Regions from separate parts of the Corynebacterium auriscanis genome, predicted to be linked through region 3. Evidence: predicted binding sites of a transcription regulator. Region 3 holds the regulator's gene; each other region holds the start of a gene.
What was found. The regulator LexA, encoded in region 3, represses DNA repair genes until DNA is damaged. The targets are predictions, from matches to a motif close to CGAACANNTGTTCG.
Positions count from the first base shown of each region.

Region 1 (4,608 bases), 250 kb from region 3:
TTGCAGCTGATTCACTCCCATAAGTTGGACATCACGGATGTTGCCTTGGCACGAGTGACCGATGAGTTCATTGCGTACACGAAGGGGTTATCGAAATCCGCGGAGGATTTGGATGAGGTCACTGAGTTCCTTGTGGTGGCCTCCACGTTGTTGGATCTGAAAGCCGCGCGGCTGGTTCCACGGGGTGAGGTGGAGGATGAAGAGGACCTCGCCCTCTTGGAATCTCGTGACCTGCTGTTTGCTCGTTTGCTGCAGTACCGGGCGTATAAGCAGGTGGCGCAGATGTTTGCGGAGTGGCAGCGCAACGCGGCGCGGCGCCACCCGATTGGGCTGTCGCTGGAGGAGCACCAAGCGAACCTGCTGCCTCCCGTGGAGATCGGTCACACTGCTGACAGCTTCGCGGAACTTGCCGCTGCTGTGTTCCGTCCGCGGCCGTCGGGTGTGGATACGGGGCACGTTCACCAGGTTGCGGTGAGTGTCCCGGAGCAGGCTGGGCACATTCTTAATACATTGAAAGTCGCTGGTGAGAACAGGTGGGTGAGTTTCGGTACGTTGATAGCCGATTGCGAGCTGAATATGACTATCGTGGGGCGCTTCTTGGCGTTGCTGGAGCTTTACAAGGCCCGGGCCATCGGAATCGAGCAGGAGATCCCGTTGGAGGAAATGTCCGTGGCCTGGACTGGGCTGGATGTGGACCCGGCCGTGGTTGCGGCATCGAACTGGACGTAACCTGAATTCATGAACGACCATGAAAACGAGTCTGCGGCCGCTGTGCCTCTGGCACCTGTTTCACTTTTGCGCAGTCGCATCGAATCCCTGTTGCTTGTGAGTGACGAGCCGGTCACCGCTGCTGAGCTTGCGCGGGTTCTTTCCACCGACGCCACGGTGGTCCCCGCCAACGAGATCGAGATGGTGTTGGTGGAGATTCGGGACGAGTTTGATGCGCGAGGTTCTGGCTTCGAATTGCGTGAAAGCGACGGGGCTTATCGGCTGTACACGCGGAGGGAGAATTCGGAGGCCGTGGAGGCAAAGCTTCTGGATGGTACGCAGCAGCGGTTATCGCGCGCGGCTCTCGAAACTTTGGCGGTGGTGGCGTATCGCCAGCCGGTGACGCGAGCGCAGGTTTCGGCCGTCCGCGGTGTTAACTGCGACGGCGTCATGCGTACATTGGCGTTGCGTGGCCTGGTTTCGGAGGTCCCCGAAGGACCGGGTGGAGCGAACTTGTACTCCACCACGGACTTATTCCTCGAACAGCTGGGTATTGCTTCTCTCACCGAACTGCCTGATTTGGCACCACTTCTTCCCGAGGTTGACTCGATTGACGATTAGAGCCATGGAGCGGGATCTATAAATTCTCGACCCTGGGTTGGTGTTTAGAATGGCGGCTCGTCGTTGTTGCTATTGGGTTCGTCTTCCTGGTCGATGATTCCTAGTCGTCGTTCGTTATAGGCATGGGTGACCCTGATGCGCCTGGTGGCTTTGTGTTGGAATGTTTCGCGGCCGAGGGGGCCGTCGCTGGTGGTGGTGATGGTGTGGCCGTCTCCGTGGCTGGTCCAGGTTTCTGTGCCGTCGGGGTGGAGGGTTACATCCCAGTTTCCGGCGGTTTTCAACCGGTGGTGCTTAGCGCACAGCAGGTGCAAATTGTCGGTGGACGTCGGCCCCGACGCGGTGGGGTTGGTGTGGTCGTAGCGGTGGACGTGGTCGATTTGGCATCGGTGGGCGGGGATGGTGCAGCCGGGGAATCGGCAGTGCCCGTCTCGTCCGGCGACCATGGCAGCGGTGCGGGCGGATGGTTGGTAGCCGTTGTTATCGCTGGTGCCGGCGCCGGCGAGGTGGGTGATGCGGTCGAGCCAGGCGGCGGAGGCGGCGGTGGTGAGCCAGTGACCTTCGCCGAAGACGTCGTCCAGTGGCAGGCCGAAGGTGTTTTTGTAGAGGTTGAGAGTGATCGATGCGGTGGTCTGGCCGCGTAGTAGCCCGAGGAAGGCTTGGCCTTGGGTGGTGTTATTGGTGGTGGCGGCGTTGTTGATGGCTTTGAGTAGTTCGACGCCGGTGATGGCATCGACGGTGAGAGTGAAGGTGGTGTAGTTCGGGTCGCGGTTGTCGTAGCTAAAGGAGCTCACACCATCGTGGTAGGTATCCTCATCCATGGGTGGGACGTCATCGGGGTTGATGCCGTCGTTATCACTGTCAGCATCAGTGCCGGCATCCGTGTCAGGGGTGTCTTTCGGGACTGGAACCGCTAAGGGGTCGATGAACTCCATGAGGCGTGCGAATGTGTCATCGATCCATTTGAGGGAGCGCATCGCTTGATTAGGCACCGTCGGTTCCAGCAGTTTGACCACTGCATGATCCACCAGTTTCCGATGATTGGTTTTAACAATGGATAGGTGCTCGCAAAGCCGGAATACCAGCTGGAAATGAAACGCGCCACCACTGACTAGGTGGGCGAACCGGGGAAAATTCGTGAGGGTCAGTCCAACCATGGCGATCTGTTCGGCCTTCCACGCCGTTAAACCCGTCCGCGCGTGAACGCGGGTGGTGTGGTCGTCAATCATGTCCTCCATGCTGGGCAATGTCAGATAGGCGAGGTAAACGTGAAGTGCATTGATGGTCTTGGAAGCCAGGCTGACAGGATCGCTTGGGTCGTCTACACGCCATGAGGCTTCTGGATGACGCCACTGCGGTTCCAGCTGCTCCAGGATGAGAACGAGCTCTTCGGGCAGTTCCTCATCCGGTGGCTCGGGTAGTCGTCCATGGGGAGGTTCGTCAGAAAGGCCACTCCCTGGCGGGACGTTATTTTGTTCGAAATTATCCATTCCAGGAATGGTTTCTTGGCTTTGATGTTTCCCCTCTGGGGTGGGCCCGGACTGAGCTGCGGATTTATCGTATGGAGCGTTGGTTGAGGTGGAATGCTGTTGTGGCGGTGAATCTTTATGGTCGTTGAAGTCTTTGTGATTACTCACGTTTCCCCCGTTTCGTCCCCTTTGTTACCCCAATATTAGAACGGCTGTACGAACCAGTCAATAGTTTGTTAGAAGAATTCCTAGGAAATAAATCAGCATCTCAGAGGGGGCTAGCATCTCAGAGAGGGTGGGCTAGCATGGCGGGGGCAGGGACAAGTGGGTGGCGTAGAAGCTGGATGGGAAGCGGCCGGGGGACTAGCAGTGGAGAAGGGGGCCCAGCTGCAATGGTTCACTATGGCTGCCTACCTGCTAGGATGTGGGAGGATATATAACACACTTCTCATGTGAGGAAACACAGTTGAATAGAACCGCTCGCCGAGACGGCACACCGGAAAATGATCGTCAACGAAATCAAGATAATTCCCGAAATGGGCAGCAGGGGCGGGGCTCGGCTGCACGCAACGGTGCACGCACCAATCCGCGCGGTGCTGCGCGGGGTGCGGGACGAGGTGCGGGACGGAACAACGCACGCAAAGCACCCGTGCCACAGCCAGTCGACAGCAGCCCGCGCGACGTGGACCGCTTTGTGCCCAACGTGAACCCAGCCAAGCACCAGCATGTGTCGGAAGATGAAGCGGCGCAGATTTTGGCGTCAGAAAAGAAAGAAAAGCAGCAGGTCAGGCTACAGAAAGTTCTTGCATCCGCCGGAGTAGCAAGCCGGCGCATGAGTGAAAAACTGATCGCTGCGGGCCGAGTTGAGGTCAACGGCGAGGTCGTGCGGCAAATGGGGTTGCGGATTGATCCGAGCGTCGATGTCGTTCGGGTGGATGGCACCCGCGTGCAGGTCAACGAGGAAATGGTGTACTTCGTGTTGAACAAACCACGCGGTGTGCACTCGACGATGCACGACGATTTAGGGCGCCCGCACGTGGGAGAGCTCGTGGAGGCCAAGTTCAATCAGGGGCAGGGGTTGTTCCACGTGGGTCGATTGGATGCCGCGACAGAGGGGCTGTTGCTGCTCACGAACGACGGTGAACTGGCCAACCGACTGATGCACCCGAAGTACGAAGTCCCGAAGACGTACATGGCAACGGTGCTTGGTGAGGCGGACCGGGCGCTCATCCGAACGCTCAAAGAAGGCGTGGACCTGGAAGACGGCATCGCTAAGGCCGACTACGTGCAGATCGTGGACGTATGGCAAGGCAAATCGCTGGTCAAGATTGAGCTGCATGAGGGGCGTAAGCACATCGTGCGCCGCATGCTGAAAGCTGCTGGTTTCCCCGTCCAAGCGCTGGTCCGCACCAAGATCCACACCGTGCAGCTAGGCGAGCAAAAGCCCGGCACCGTACGCGCACTCAATAGCTCGGAGCTGCAAAGTCTTTACAAGGCCGTGGGGCTGTAGGCCTCCCCAGAAGCATCCCGAAAGGATCGTTGAATGACTACTAACCCCACTCACGCCCTCGCAACCCACGAAAACACTGCCGGTGGCGGGTTCATCGTTGCAGTTGACGGCCCTAGCGGCACGGGTAAATCTACTGTTTGTCGACGCCTTGCTGAGCTCGCCAACGCAAAATACTTGGACACAGGCGCGATGTATCGCGTCGCTACGCTGCACGTTCTGCGGCAGCGAATCGACCCCACCCACGCGGACGCTACGAACGCGATCATTGCCGCCACCCAGAACCTGCCACTCGAGGTCAACGAA
Region 1 covers NZ_CP047046.1:1,134,951-1,139,558, forward strand. Annotated here, with positions in the region: gene CAURIC_RS04725 (segregation and condensation protein A) at 1-729, shown strand, start outside; gene scpB (SMC-Scp complex subunit ScpB) at 739-1,329, shown strand; gene CAURIC_RS04735 (HNH endonuclease signature motif containing protein) at 1,374-2,963, opposite strand; gene CAURIC_RS04740 (pseudouridine synthase) at 3,262-4,305, shown strand; gene der (bifunctional cytidylate kinase/GTPase Der) at 4,339-4,608, shown strand, end outside.
Region 1: a site for LexA is predicted at 3,001-3,014, ahead of CAURIC_RS04735 (HNH endonuclease signature motif containing protein). Genes of this name have one in related genera too.

Region 2 (4,608 bases), 440 kb from region 3:
GCACTGTTCAGAGCGCATCTTTTAGTAACCACTCACCAACGATCCCCACTTTACCCCACTTCACCCCACCAAGACCAGCACACGCCGAAAATTGTGTCTACAAAAAAGGGAAGTCTCGATGAGTAACCCGTTTATCGCGCACAAACCACACCGACCGAGCTCAACTCGGACGGGCACGGCCGATCGAAACCGCCTGGTGGCCTCAGGCAAACGGAACTTTATTTTCGCTTATCACGGCCAATTACTGGCGCTTTAGCCTCGGCTGAAAGCCAGCCGGACATAACCATGACTCTCATTTTGGATTTCTTCGAGACTGGTTTCCCTACGCATGGTTGGCAAGTGGGGAATTTTCCCTTTTCTGTAGCCAGTGTGGGGGGACTTCCCTCAACCCGAGAACATCTGCGCGAGCGGATCAGGCATAGAAAAACCCTAGACTTCCCCTCCTTTACTCAAGGAGCAGGAAGCCTAGGGTTCACCGAAAAAGAAGCTGACCGAGGGATTGACGACGTGCGCCACTACTCTCTCAGTGGGAGTTGTGTTGCGCGCTCTACGCGAACCTTGCCCTATTACCGATCAAAGCGCTTCTTAAAGCTATTCTCCAACCGGTCCCCGAAGCCACCATCGCTGGTCCGCTTATGCGCATCTCGCTTGGTCGCACCGCTATCCCCCATCCGAATCTGACGTGCAGCATTAGTCTTGCTTCTAGACACTCCCGCAATTTCCGGCTTGAACATCAGCAATCCACCGCCGAACATCACGAGAAAACCGACCACACTCAAGACAACGAACCACAGGGAATTCTGCGCCAATGCGATGCCACCAATAAGCATCACGAGACCAAGCATCATTAAAGCAATGGAGCGAATCCCCACCGTGAGGCCAGGTGCCGAGCCTTCACGCACAGAAGCCCTGCGTGCCAAGCGCGGATCTTCCGCGATGAGGGCACGCTCAATCTCCTCCAACATGCGCTTTTCTTGCTCCGATAGAGCCACTGTCGACCTCCAGGTCTTGTTAGACACGTTCCTAGCGCTCCAGCGAGACTGGATCGCCACCACCTATTCCGGCGATGACCCCAACTTGTCCATCCTCCGCGCCTAGGTCTTCACCCAGCACAACGCATAAACCTCGCAAAAGGTTCCACCGTCGCCGATTTATTCATATTTGCTAACCCACTGTACCCCAAAAATAGGGACCCAACCCCCAAACTACGCAACGCTCGGCAGGTAACCCGTTTCTTCGCGCGCCAAATCTATGAACCGAGCAGCATCCGCGTACAACTGATCAGCAAGCTGGGGATCCATTCCCGATTCCAGTCCCATACCTGCGCGACTAGCCATGCGCGCATACCCCTCGAAGAGCTTTACCCAATCCTTCAAATCCGGATGCAACACACGAAGCTTTTCCCATGCGCTACCCCGCGGAGAACGTTTCCTGCCAACCATTGCAGTTTGTACCAACGCACCCGCCGCACGCAGAGCCGCCCGATAGGCAAACACCACCCGATCATCTACCCGCCCCGAGAACCGAGAACGCTCCAACTGTTTTTCCGCATCATCGATAAAGCTCCGCGCGCTGACAATCTTGCGCCCAGAAATTCGCGTTACGTTTGATCCCTTGAAATTTTGCGATGCCATGATGTCCTCTTTCGTCATTAACTCACCCCTCCTTGACCACATCTTCCGCTCGGTAGAGCCAACCTATGCCAATCTTCAGAGGAGCGTGCCTCGTTTCCCTTGCACCCTTAAACCTAAAAAGCACCCCAGACACCCCATCCACCTCACCCCATATAATCGAACACACGCTCTAAGGGATATGTCGACCCTCCCCTTCGCCCCTCCGGTAATCGACGCTGACAAACCTACGACAATCCGCACTGCCCCCTACAAATAAATGGCACACTAGAATGCATGCCCAGCTCCAGCACCTACTCTCCTGAGACGTTTTCGATCGTCCCCGCCAGCCCTACGGAATTTCTCTCCCGGCTGGAAGAGCTCATCACCATCCACCTGCGCGCCATGGCATATTCCGAATCCACGCGCAACCAACGCAGGCAGCTGTGGCGATCAAGTGCTGACAATGCGGGGTTCGCCTGCGTACTTGCCCTTTCCCACCCCCAAGACCAGACCCCCTCAATTCACAACCCGGCACATACCATCGCCGGAGTAGCCTACGGCTTCACAGGCGAACCCCATTCATGGTGGTATTCGCAGGTACGTCGTGGATTAATCGAGGCCGGATTGCCCGCAGATCGGGCTGCGCAGATGCTGTCCAACTACTCTGAACTGGCAGAGATCCACGTCGATCCACAATTCCAAGGTCTGGGCCTAGGCCATACCCTTCTAGATCACATCGTGGAACACTTAACGCGACCAACGATCATGCTGTCCACCCCAGAGGTCCCACTCGAAGGAAATTCCGCGTGGCAGATTTACCGCAGTAAAGGGTTCACCGACCTACTGCGCAACTTCCGCTTCAGCGCAGACCCCCGGCCGTTCGGGATCCTACAACTCAACAAATCCACCACAACAACCCCCTAGCTCCCCCCTATATCTTCTCACTCGCACCACGTGCACATTCAAACAATGCGGACGAGGTACGCCCGCCAAGCAGCCGCTAACGCACCATGTCGTGTCCCAGATCGGGCCCCCATGCCGGCGCCATTCCTAGATTATGCAGAACTTCCTGTGTCGCCCGCACGTTGTTCATAGTCATGAAGTGCAGGTCCGGTGCACCTTCCGCAATAAGCCGTTCCGCCGTCTCGGTCGTCACTTCAATCCCCACCTCGCGGATCGCGGCACGGTTCCTTTCCTCGTCACCTGCCGCCGCCTTCAGCAGTCGTTGCTCAAGGGGTGAAGGCAGGCTGGCTCCCGCCAATTCCATCTGACGCCGCACTGAGCGCAAACTCGTTATCGGCATTAACCCTGGGATAATCGGCTTCGCGCCATGCTCTGGGTCCACCGCTGCTAGTCGATCGCGCAACCGCAGATAGTGGTCGACATCAAAGAACATCTGAGTGATCGAATACTCGGCCCCCGCCCGAAGCTTCCGCAGGGTGTATTTCGTATCATTGTCCAAATCCCCGGCGCGGAAGTGCCCCTCGGGAAAACTCGCGATACCGATATCGAAGTGTTCGCATTCCGGCATCGATTTGGTGAGCTCAATGAGCTCATGTGCGTACTCCAACCCGCCTTCAGTAGGGATCCACTCGGCATTCACATCCCCTGGCGGATCACCCCGCAGAGCGAGCAAATTCGTCAATCCCAACTCCGCGTAACCACGCAGAATCTCCTTGAGCTCCTCCACAGTGTGTTGCACCAGGGTCATGTGCACCAGCGTGGTCAACGGCTTAGTCGCCAATCGCTCCGCCACACGAAGGGTACGAGCGCGCGTTGATCCACCCGCACCATAAGTCACCGACACGAAACTAACCCCAAGGTCATGGAACGCTTCGGCAGCATTCCACAAACGCATCTCGGCGGCATCGTCCCTCGGGGGCATGAATTCAACCGAGAAGGGGATCCTCCCTGGCGTCGTAAAATTCAAAGAGGAAGAAACGGCAACCTGGCGATTAATAGCTGACATGAAAACATACTAACCTGTCTAGTTTCGCCGGCGCCGTTAGCTCCGCGAATTATCTCTACACTGGGGAACTATGAGAACTCAGGGCAATGCTTTCGCCAATTCCTTTGACACTCCCGATGATTGGGCGCTGGATTCCCCGTTGAACGCAGTTCCCGCGGCTGTGAACCGCCGATTGAACCAGTACTTGGCCGCATCGCAGCTTGAATTCCTCGAGATCAATCCCTTGGTTACGCAGGCCATTGAGACCATGGGTGATTTCATTGTTAATGGTGGCAAGCGTGTGCGCCCCACATTTGCGTGGGCGGGTGTGCGAGCCGGATTGGATGAAGCCAAGGCCACAACCGCTGGCGGAAGGCAGCCCCTCACCACCTCGGGTAACGATGCGCAAGATCCCGATGCGTTAGCGAATTCCTTCCTCTCGGCAATCAGCGCCTTTGAGTTCATCCAAGCCTGCGCCCTGATCCACGATGACATCGTGGATCAATCCAACACCCGTCGTGGCAACCCCACCGTCCACCGCGTATTCGAGGGTCATCACCGTCAACGTGAATGGTGGGGTGAATCCGCCCATTACGGTACGAGCCAGGCTATCCTCACCGGCGATCTTGCCTTGGCCTGGGCCGATGACCTGCTGTGGGATTCGGGTTTGAGCCCTGAGAGGCTCCACCAATGCCGCCGTGCCTGGCGGGCAATGCGCACTGAAGTCATCGGTGGGCAGATCCTCGATCTCGCCGTGGAAGCCAGTGGTACAGAAAACGTGGACTACGCGTGGGCCGTCATTAAATACAAAACCGCCAGTTACACGGTCTCTCGCCCCTTGCACGTAGGTGCCGCTCTCGCTGGCGCATCTGAGCAACTGGTCCACGCCCTACGTACGATTGGTGAAAACATCGGGATCGCGTTCCAACTGCGCGATGACCAGCTGGGAGTTTTTGGGGATCCGGCCGTCACGGGCAAGCCCAGTGGCGATGACTTGCGAACGGGTAAGCGCACCGTCCTCATTGATTCAGCGCTCGAGATGGGATC
Region 2 covers NZ_CP047046.1:942,832-947,439, reverse strand. Annotated here, with positions in the region: gene CAURIC_RS03940 (DUF3040 domain-containing protein) at 567-992, opposite strand; gene CAURIC_RS03935 (SAV_6107 family HEPN domain-containing protein) at 1,206-1,652, opposite strand; gene CAURIC_RS03930 (GNAT family N-acetyltransferase) at 1,908-2,537, shown strand; gene CAURIC_RS03925 (methylenetetrahydrofolate reductase) at 2,614-3,582, opposite strand; gene CAURIC_RS03920 (polyprenyl synthetase family protein) at 3,653-4,608, shown strand, end outside.
Region 2: a site for LexA is predicted at 1,792-1,805, ahead of CAURIC_RS03935 (SAV_6107 family HEPN domain-containing protein). Genes of this name have one in related genera too.

Region 3 (4,608 bases):
AATTGCATGGGGTTCGGTGGGGATCATCGTGGCCTACCCAGCGATGCGTTGGCTCTACGACCATGTGGGTGAGGGGCAACAAAGTAGACAGCTTGACTAGGTGCCAGGCTGGGCAAAGACCACGTCGATTCCCGAATCTTTGAGCGCCTGTACGTAAGTATCGGGCGCCCCGGGATCAGTCACGAGCATTGATAAATCGTCAATGGAGGCAAAACTGACCAGGTAGTCCAAGCCGAACTTTGAGGAATCGCATAGGGCGACGACACGGTCGGCATTGGTGACCATGCAGCGCTTGATTGCTCCCTCCGCGGCGTCGGGAGTAGAAAGCCCATGTGCCATGGTGAGTGCGTTTGTACCGATGAAAGCGACATCCGCGTGAAGCACACCCAGTTGTCGGGTGGCGATGGGACCAACGACGGCACGGGATTGAGGGCGCACGTCACCGCCGATAAGCAAAATGTCAATGGAGGGCGTGTTTGCCAATCGGTAGGCAATGTGGAGGGAGTTGGTGATCACCCGCAGTGGGGGAAAGTGCGTGGTAGCCCCGCTGTTGGGGGTGGGCGATGAGTGATCCCGGCGGGACTCTGCCTGGCCGGGAGAGATTCCGTCACCGTCTGCGTCGATCAGATGGGGGGCGTTGCCCCTGACAGACTGTTCGGCTAGGTAGTCGGCCAGCACGCCCGTGGTTGTGCCGGCATCGAGAAAAATAGTCGAACCGGGTTTAGGCAGATGCTGTGCGGCTTCTCGGCCGATGGCCAGTTTGGCCTGAATACTAGCTTTCGAGCGGGTTTCCACACTGGTGTATTCAGTGTGGTACTTAGGCACGGGTACGGCCCCGCCGTGTACGCGATAAAGCAGCCCGCTGTCATTGAGGGCGGCGAGGTCGCGACGAATAGTTTCGGCCGTTACGCGAAAACGATCGGCAAGTTCGTTGACTGTGACTCGACCTTGCACCGCGGCGAGGGAGACAATCTGTCGTCTGCGTTCGGTGGATTGCACTCCTGTCGCTCCTTGCTGGGAATATGCCGACTACTTTTGGCCTGTCGAACAAATTCTAGCGAGGTAGTTGAACCCCGGGCGTGAGTGCCGGGGAACGGGGGTGGCGAGTGTTAGATTTTGCGGAGCACGGCGACAACTTTGCCAAGTATTTGGGAGTGCTCGGCTGGGATTGGCTCGAACAGATCGTTGTGGGGGAGCAGCCACAGTCCCTCAGAATCTTTGTGGAATTCCTTCACGGTCGCTTCGCCATCAATCATCGCTGCAACGAAGTCACCAAAGTCAGCGGTGGACTGGGAACGTACAGCGACCCAGTCACCGTTGAGAATGCCCGCATCCCGCATGGAATCGCCGACAACCTGGAGCAGGAAGAGTTCTCCGCCCCCCACCAACTCACCCGGAAGTGGAAAGTGAGCTTCCACGTTTTGCTCCGCGAGGATGGGGTTGCCAGCAGCAATCTGCCCGACAACGGGGACGTAGGTCGCCTCAGGCAGGTTTTCATCACCTTCAGAGCGAGGTTGACGGCCGGGTTTGCGCCCTGGGGTCTTCTTGCCACGCTTTTCATATTCACGAACGTCTACGGCGCGCGGTTTCTTATCCTCACGTCGCAGGTAACCGGCTTCCTCAAGCAAATTGAGGTGGTAGGAGACCGACGAGGTTGACTGCAGGCCGACTGCATCGGCGATTTCACGAATACTTGGGGGATATCCGCGCAAGCTCTTTGAATTTTGAATGACCTCTAGAATGCGACGCTGGCGCTCCGTGGGTTGCTTCCGCCCCTGAGCCTTTTCGGCCCTACGATCGGCATCGGATTTTTTGGGCCGTCCGCGACGCGGTGGCGTGCTGGAGTTGGGCAATGGGGTGGGGGGCGTAATGGGTGAATTATCGGTGGACTTTGGGTTCGCAGATCGGGGTTTCTGGCTGCCGGCGGGCGACATGGGGGCTCCTAACTTTGATGACTCATCGATTCTTACACTACCGCAGTTGCGGACAGTTTTGGCATAGGTGTTCGAAAAATGTTCGAAAAAACACTCGACAACAATCGAACAACCGTGCTAGCGTGTGAATTGTCGTCATAATAGAACAGAAGAGCGAAAATGTGGTTGTTCGAGGCTGGGTTGTCGTCCCTGGTTCGTAATGTGACGATCGCAAGCTTTCAGCCGGGTTACCCGGCGGGCTATGGGCAACCGGAGCACTCTTCGGAGCGCTTCCGTTTATTTGGCTAGTAAGAACACTAAGAAAGAGGTTATGACATGTCCACTCCGGTTATTTTTTCCCGTCGTCCCCTAGCAGACCTGAACAATCAGCAACGGGGGTATGCGATCGTGGAAGGTCGCCGCGTACCGCGCACCGCAGGAGTGCGGCGACCTCACACCGTTAAACCCCAGTGGGAGCAAGAGGATTCTCGTGGAGGTTCGAACACGCGTTTCGCCGGTCCAGTATTGGAACGGGCACCCCGTAGCGTGGCGAGCGGTCATATCTTAGCCACCTCTCATTGTCGAACGCATTCGAAGCGATTGGGTTTGCTCGAACGTATTCGTCGCCGCACCTTGGCTATAGTGTCATCTCCGGGCGGAGTTATCATTTCCACCTCGGCTATTTTCCTTTCCATTACCTTGGCGCCGGTGGTAGCCGAAGAGCCCGTGCAATTGTCGGGAACAGCTCCAGCGCAAATAGCACAGATGAAGTAATTCAGGGGCGAGTCATAGAGAGTAGGAAAACCGCGGGGCGGGGGCTTTCAGCAGCCAAAGGTTCCGCGTTTTTCCGGCCCACTGTTCTGGGATTTGGGTGTGGGACTAGCATTAAGGCCGTGTTGTGTCCGTCTTGTAGTTCCCAATCCTCGAAAGTGGTCGACTCCCGCACCGTCGATCACGGCGTGGCGATCCGCCGGCGCCGTGAGTGCAACAAGTGTGCCACCCGCTTCACCACACTAGAACGCAGCATCTTGTTGGTCACCAAGCGCAACGGGGTGACGGAGGAATTCAGCCGCGACAAGCTCATCAAAGGCGTCCGGCGGGCCTGTCAAGGTCGGGAAGTGTCCGACGATGCCCTTAAGGTGTTGGCACAACAGGTGGAACAATCCATACGTGCCCAGCACGGATCCCAAGTTCAAGCTAACGATATCGGTTTGGCGATTCTGGACCCGCTACGAACCCTGGACGAGGTTGCTTATCTGCGCTTCGCCTCCGTCTACAAGTCGTTTTCCAGTGCAGACGACTTCGAACGGGAAATTGAATCCCTCCGCGCGCACCGTACCGACGGCTGCCAGTAAGGCCAAGGCTTGGCCCGCCTAAGCTCTAGGGGCAGCGCGGCACAGCACTAGCGTATCTTGGCTAGGGCTTTTCTGATGCGTTGTGCCGAAACGCTCTTCGTAGTCCCCAACTGCTGGGCAAACAGGCTGACACGTAATTCCTCGATCAACCACCGTACGTCTTTAAGCTGGGGGGAAGCCGCGCGGGTTGAGGGCAGGCGCTTTACTGTTTCTTCGTAATCCGCCAAGACCGCGCGGACCTCGTCATCCAAGTCCATCTCGCGATCAGGATCTGAATTCATCATCTCCAGTCGCGCCCTCATTGCGGCGACGTAGCGTGGGACATGTTTCATCTGACTAATTCCGGCGCGTGCGATAGCCCCCGGGCCAGCATAGAAATCCAGTTGCTTCTTCATATCGTCAATTGCTTCGCCGCTCCAACCGTCCAACTCGGTACGCATATCGGCAACAGCTAAAAGGGCAGGGGCCACGGCCACTACATATTGCCGTACTAAAGAGGGGCCCTGTTTACTGGCGACGGCTAGTACTTCCGCGCACTTATCCGGATCACGGATAACGGACCCAGCCTTCGTGAGAATTTCCTTGCAGGCCAGTGCAACTAACGAATCAAGCAGAGGTTCCAATCCGCCGGGAGACGATTCCAGTGCTACACGCTGGCGCAACGGCAATCCCTTAATCATGGCGGCTGGTGCCACCTTACATTTTTCAACCATCATGTGCAGAACCGTAGAAAACTGCTGGGCGGCCGCTCCATTTGCACTGGGTAGAGCCGTTAGCACGACGGTACCGTCGCTTTCCAGCTTCAGTGCCGGATAAGTGTGTACCGTGTGCCCGTCGATAATGGCTTCAATAGTCTCCGGAATGGTTCCAATACCATCGATTGTCCAGGTATCTTCGCGGGCAAGTACCCCTCCGGTGCCAGTTCCTCCAGAACCAGTTCCCTCAGAGCGACCGGTCTTCTGACCGCCGAAGCGGGTGGTTCCCAGATTCTTGCTGCCACGGTCGGCGCCAGAATTGCTCTTTCCGCCACCAGTTTTTGAGGGCTTCTTTCCCGAGTGCACGCTATGCGCGGATGCATCGACCGGGGAGGGCGCGCTTCCACTGCGCTGGCCGGTCGCCCTAGCGGTGGCTTGGGCAATAGCCTGGTTAATCTGCCCGGTCAGGCGCTGTTGCAGCGCTTCCAGGTGACGACCCTTGGCTACGACCTTCCCACGCCGATCAACTGCAGCGAACTGCATCCTTAGGTGATCGGGCACACGCGACCAATCGAAATCATCCGCGTTGATACCACTCCCGCCTAAGCTACGTAAGGCATCTGCAAGGGCAATATCGATGGGTCC
Region 3 covers NZ_CP047046.1:1,387,495-1,392,102, reverse strand. Annotated here, with positions in the region: gene CAURIC_RS05850 (uracil-xanthine permease family protein) at 1-100, shown strand, start outside; gene CAURIC_RS05845 (DeoR/GlpR family DNA-binding transcription regulator) at 97-999, opposite strand; gene lexA (transcriptional repressor LexA) at 1,110-1,934, opposite strand; gene CAURIC_RS05835 (hypothetical protein) at 2,250-2,687, shown strand; gene nrdR (transcriptional regulator NrdR) at 2,807-3,268, shown strand; gene hrpA (ATP-dependent RNA helicase HrpA) at 3,316-4,608, opposite strand, start outside.